DNA from 2 places in the Sporosarcina siberiensis genome. Region 1 is predicted to be linked to the other one. Evidence: riboswitches for the same ligand, from Rfam matches in the RefSeq annotation. Region 1 holds a riboswitch; the other holds the start of a gene.
What was found. A riboswitch is a leader RNA that binds a small molecule or an ion and turns the genes downstream of it on or off. The one in region 1 is predicted to bind S-adenosylmethionine.
Positions count from the first base shown of each region.

Region 1 (3,216 bases):
CTTGTCCTGGAATAAATACCAATTGCATTTCATTAACACGATAGATTTCTTTGTAGTTTTCCATATTAATGTATGCAACAGGCGCATGACTGTATTTTTCTTGATCTACAAAACCTTTTACAATAAATTCACCACTGAACTGATTGTTTGTAAGTACATCGCCAATACTAATTCCTGCATCTTCCAATGATTGATCTAATATTATTTCTCCATCTTTTACTTTTTGGAACAGATTCGATTCAGTCGATGTTACAAACGCAACACTTCGTTGTTTATCTTCTGGATCATTTAAAAATCCCATTTGAATAGAAAATGCCGCTGCATCCTTTTGTTCACTAAGGATTTGGTCTTGCACATTGACATCTATTCGTGAAAGATTGTACGTTTCATCGGCATCTGAATTCATATAAAATTGACCATCAGATAGATTTTTTATTAAGGCGGCATTATCTTGTGATAACCCGTTCGATAATCCTGATATGATAAAGGTTAAAAAGCTAACCAGAAATACAATCGATCCTAATATTATAAAACGTGTCTTATTCTTTTTGATTTCTTTCCATGCAATATACATAAAATCTCCTCCATAAATTAGCTTCTTAATATAGTGTAACGCTCGAGTATGAACGGAACATTAACTTGAGTACACTTTTTCTATGATGAAGAAATATTAAAAAATCGAAAAAGAGATTTAATTATAAGGTTTCCCACTTTTTAAAATTGCTTGACACTTTCAAATGTTACGTGTAATGTGAACATCAATAACTTAATAGAAATTTTCTTATCCAGAGAGGTGAAGGGACTGGCCCTATGATACCTCAGCAACAGACTTTTATAGTACTGTGCTAATTCCAGTAGTTAATAACTTGGAGATGAGAAGAGAAAAACGCGAATTTTGCAAAACCCTCTTCTTTTATAATGAAGGGGATTTTTTATTTAGTAAATTAATTTAGAGAGTTTGGAAATCGATATCTAAAATTGAATAGTTTTCTTATCTAGAGAGGTTTAGGGACTGGCCCGATGACGCCTCAGCAACCCCCATTTATGGAAAGGTGCTAATTCCAGCAAGTCTATCAACGACTTGGAAGATGAGTTTTATTTGGTCATCTTCCTATGCATTTGAGGGAGATGATTTTTTATTTGTAAGATTTTAATTCAAAGGAGGGATTGTTTTTGGTTCATTTTAGTAAACAGACAGAACTCGTACAAATAGGTAATCGAAAAGATGAAAAGCATGGTGCTATAAGTACTCCGATTTATCTTTCAACAGCATATCATCATGATGAAATTGGACTCGGTCAAGGTTATGCTTATTCAAGAACTGGAAGTCCTACGCGAGATGTATTAGAAGAAGCAGTCGCAAGTCTTGAAAGTGGTGACGATGCATTTGCCTGTAGTTCCGGAATGAGTGCAGTTCAACTTGTATTTTCAATGTTTGAAAAAGATTCGCACTTTATTGTCTCTCGAGATCTTTATGGTGGCTCTTATAGAATGTTTGAATTATTTGAGAGGAATTATGGTTTTACTTTTACGTATTGGGACGGGAGAGAAGAAGAGCAACTTAACGAATATATTCAGGAAAATACAAAGGCCGTTTTTCTTGAGACACCGACAAACCCGCTGATGCAGGAAACAGATATAGCGTTAACGGCCAAATTCACTGAGAGACATGAGCTGTTATTAATTGTAGATAATACTTTTTATACTCCTTATATACAACGTCCAATTGAAGAAGGTGCAGATGTTGTGATTCACAGTGCAACTAAATATTTAGGGGGTCATAACGATATACTTGCTGGTCTCGTTATTTCAAAAGGAGAAAAGTTAGGCAAAGAATTAAAGTATTTACACAATGCATGTGGATCTATCCTAGCTCCTTTTGATTGTTGGCTTTTAATTAGAGGCTTAAAGACACTTGCACTGCGTATGAACCAACATGAAAAGAATGCTCTTATCATTCAACAATTTTTAGAAGACCATTCTTCAGTAACGGATGTATTTTATCCTAGAAGAGGAGGTATGGTTAGCTTTTTAATAGCAAAAGAAGAATGGGTGTCGACATTTTTAAAGTCGCTGAAATTGTTTTCATTTGCGGAAAGTTTGGGTGGAGTGGAGAGTTTTATTACGTACCCCGCAACGCAAACGCATGCAGAGATACCTGAAGATATCCGAAAGGAATATGGACTAACCAATTGTTTGCTTCGAATTTCTGTAGGGATAGAAGATGAAATAGATTTGGTTGCAGATTTACAACAGGCATTTCAAGAGTGTGAAAAATTATTGAATCTTGAAGTTTAGGAAAGGGAAGTGAATTGGTTGGATTTACTAAAAACGATGAGGGAACGCATACTAATTGGCGATGGCGCAATGGGAACCCTTCTATATTCTCACGGAGTGGACCGCTGTTTTGAAGAGTTGAACTTGACACACCCAGAACAAGTTCTTCATATACATCAAGCTTATATTCAAGCGGGTGCCGACGTTATTCAAACGAATACATACGGTGCAAATTATATTAAACTTTCAAGATACGGTTTAGAAGATCAAGTGAAAAAAATCAATCAAGCTGCTGTTAAATTAGCAAAACAAGCAGCAAAGGAAGATACATTTATTCTTGGAACAATTGGAGGTATTCACGGCTCCCAAACTGAAATTGGAACTAAAGAGGAAATCAAGAGAAGTTTTAGAGAGCAATTGTATTGCCTTCTTCTTGAAGGGGTGGACGGATTAATTCTTGAAACTTATTATGACTTTGATGAGTTAACAACAGTACTTAAAATTGCTCGTGAAGTATCAGACCTACCAATCATCGCGAACGTTTCAATGCAAGAAGCTGGGGTCTTGCAAAATGGGATGACGCTTGCAGATTCCCTTTTAAAATTGGAGGAATTGGGAGCAGACGTTGTTGGTATCAATTGTAAATTCGGCCCTTATCATATGCTTAAATCATTGGAATTCGTACCCCTCCCAAAACGTGCAATGCTTGCAGTGTATCCAAATGCGAGTTTGCCTAGCTATCAGGATGGGAAATTATTTTATGAGAATAAACCGGAGTATTTTAAAGAGCAGGCAGAGAGTTTCCGTAGTGAAGGGATTCATCTTATCGGTGGATGTTGCGGTACAACACCTGAGCATATTCAGGCATTAGCAGAGGGTTTCATCAACAGAAAGCCTGTTACAGAAAAAATCATTAAAACAGAAGAAATTAAAGTGAAT
Region 1 covers NZ_JBHUGI010000024.1:84,655-87,870, forward strand. Annotated here, with positions in the region: gene ACFSFY_RS08350 (FtsX-like permease family protein) at 1-574, opposite strand, end outside; SAM riboswitch class I at 779-879, shown strand; SAM riboswitch class I at 989-1,095, shown strand; gene ACFSFY_RS08355 (PLP-dependent transferase) at 1,174-2,298, shown strand; gene ACFSFY_RS08360 (bifunctional homocysteine S-methyltransferase/methylenetetrahydrofolate reductase) at 2,317-3,216, shown strand, end outside.

Region 2 (3,216 bases), on a different contig from region 1:
GCGAAAATACGATCGATGTTGGAACCGTAATTTTGAACAAGAGAATAGGCGACTTCTTTTGATAAACCATGATCCATACCTAGGCGAACTTTGGAATACTTGTATGCTTCAAAACGCTTAGAACCACCTACGTGACCGCCCGAAATGGGCATGTTTTTTGTATTGCATGGAGAATATATTTTATCGTCCTCTTTTTGGTATTCGGATGTTATTAAGTCTACAATCGTTTCCGCCATTTTTCGGTAACCTGTTAGTTTTCCACCAGCTATCGTTATGAGTCCGGTTTTCGATTTCCAGATTTCATCTTTCCTTGAAATTTCGGAAGCATCTTTTCCTTCTTCTTGGATTAAAGGTCTCAGTCCTGCCCAACTAGATTCAATATCAGATTGCGAAATCTCTAAATCCGGGAAAATAAAATGAATAGCATCCAGTAAGTAGTTTTGATCCTGTTCAGTGGTTTTGGGGTTTTTTAAATCGCCGGCATAATCAGTGTCTGTTGTTCCGATATATGTTTTACCATCTCTTGGAATTGCCAAAACCATTCGGCCATCAGGAGTATCAAAGTAAATGGTCTGCTTCAATGGAAATACACTTTGATCGAAGACAATATGCACACCTTTTGTTAAGTGTAATTTTTTATTGTCCAAAGGAAGGTCTTTTTCTCTTACTGTATTAACCCATGGACCGGCAGCATTCACAATCTTTTTGCCATGTATTTCATAAGACTCGCCGTTCAACTGATCCACAACTTTTATTCCAACAATTTTTTCGTCTGTATAAAGAAACTCTTCAACTTTAGTGTAATTGAGTACTGTTGCTCCTTGTGTTTTTGCCTCTTTCATAACTTCTATTGTTAACCTGGCATCATCTGAACGGTATTCAACGAAACGCCCTGCACCTAATAATCCTTCCTGCTTGAACTTGGGCTCAGCTTGCAGCGTTTCCTTTACAGTAAGCATGCTTTTTCTTTCATCTTTCTTAACACGCGCAAGCATGTCATAAACTCTCAAACCGATTGATGAACTGAACTTTCCAAATGTACCATTTTTGTAAATAGGTAAAATAAGCCACTGTGGAGTGGTAACATGCGGACCATTTTCGTAGACGATAGCTCGTTCTCTTCCAACCTGCGACACGATTTTTATTTCAAAACTTTTTAAATAGCGCAAACCACCGTGAATCATTTTTGTTGAACGACTGGAAGTACCACCAGAAAAATCTTGCATTTCTACGAGAGCCGTTTTCAATCCCCGGCTTGCTGCATCCATTGCAATACCGGCCCCGGTTACTCCGCCACCAATGATTAATACATCAAATTCTTCTGTTTGCATTTTTGCAATCGTTTCATGCCTATGAGAATTAGAAGTTTGTTTATTCATAAGATGTGTGCACCTCCGTTGATAATTTCTGTGATTTACTTAAATGATACTATAATACCGTGGGCTATACCTATTGAAATTACTTGAATAACCAGATATAGTTAAGCAATATGTATGTATTTATACTATTTAACAGGTTGCTAATATATTGACAATATTAATCTTTCATGAAATAATTCAAGTACTATTTTTATAGACAAAAAAATCACATATACTCTTATCCAGAGCAGGCGGAGGGAAAAGCCCAATGAAGCCCGGCAACCGACTCATTTTGAGCACGGTGCTAATTCTTCTAGCTAATAGAGCTAAAAGATAAGAAGTTGTTTGAAAAGACCTCTTCTTAATTGATAGGGTCTTTTTTAGCGTTATGGTAAACAGATAGATAGTGTTAGAGGTGAAATTAAGTTTAACTCTAGATTGAAACAGTTCAAAATCTATGAAAGAGTTATAGAGTAAACATTTTCAACCGAACTAATTATTAGATTTATCGAGGAGGATGCAATATGGGTTTAACAGCTACTTATTTATTTCCAACAGATGCAAATCAACAAAAGATTGCTGAGCAACATGCGCTTGGACTGACAATTGGATCTTGGACGGACATTCCACATCTTGAACAGGAGCAATTGAAAAAACATAAAGGTGAAGTAATTTCAGTGGAAAAGGGCGAATTAAAAGATACGGTGAAAATATTTTATCCTTCCGCAAATTTTTCTGCAGACTTACCAGCAATTTTAACCACAGTTTATGGTAAATTATCTTTCTTTGAGGGATATGAGTTAATCGATATGGATTTCGATGCAGATTTACTTGGTAAGTTCCCAGGTCCCAGATTTGGTACAAAAGGTATTCGTGAACAATTAGGTGTATACGATCGTCCTTTGTTAAAAGCCATTTTCAAAGGTGTCATGGGTAAAGATTTAAAGTTTTTCTCTTCACAATTGGAAGATTTACTGGCTGGCGGCATTGATTTAATAAAAGATGATGAGATTTTATTTGAAAATGAATTGACGCCATTTTTGAAAAGAATTACGACTGCAAAAGAAATTATTCATAATCATTATGAAAATACCGGAGCACGAGCACTGTATGCCGTTAATTTATCTGGAAGAACGCATGAATTGCATGAAAAAGCGGAGCAAGCTGCTGAATTAGGAGCAAATGCATTATTATTTAATGTGCATGCGTATGGTTTAGATGCACTGCAAGGATTGCGTGAAAATAATAATGTTGGGTTGCCAATATTGGCACATTCTGCTTTATCCGGCGTTCTTGCTGGACAAGCAGGACATGGATATTCGTACTCGTTGCTCGTTGGAAAGCTTACACGTCTTATAGGTGGGGATCTTTCCTTGTATCCAAGTCCGTATGGTAATGTTGCTATACCGCTCTCAGATGCTTTGGCTATTAATCAAGCACTAACGGAGGAGAATGGATTTGAACAAACGTTTTCCGTACCATCTGCTGGAATTCATCCCGGAATGGTACCCCAATTAGTGAATGATTTTGGTGATAATCTTGTAGTCAATGCAGGTGGGGGTATTTTTGGTCATTCTGATGGTCCAACTGCTGGAGCACAAGCCTTTAGAGCTGCAATCGATGCAAGCGTTCAAAAGATATCTTTACAAGAAGCTGCAAAAACATCTAAACCATTGCAACAGGCAATTACCCAATGGGGCGTAATTGAACCGAATTAAAGTAGCATTCTCAAATTCACAATTGAGTAGTGATTATGACAAACATATCTTCAAGTACTGATTGTAATTTGATTATTATAGTTAGAACTATGAATTATCGGTGATCGGTAATATGTAGAAGGGGGTTGAGAAAATTGGGT
Region 2 covers NZ_JBHUGI010000027.1:81,571-84,786, reverse strand. Annotated here, with positions in the region: gene ACFSFY_RS10445 (glycerol-3-phosphate dehydrogenase/oxidase) at 1-1,379, opposite strand, end outside; SAM riboswitch class I at 1,594-1,698, shown strand; gene ACFSFY_RS10440 (2,3-diketo-5-methylthiopentyl-1-phosphate enolase) at 1,883-3,076, shown strand; gene ACFSFY_RS10435 (2-hydroxy-3-keto-5-methylthiopentenyl-1-phosphate phosphatase) at 3,211-3,216, shown strand, end outside.
Region 2: another riboswitch for S-adenosylmethionine. It lies ahead of ACFSFY_RS10440 (2,3-diketo-5-methylthiopentyl-1-phosphate enolase); the one in region 1 lies ahead of ACFSFY_RS08355 (PLP-dependent transferase).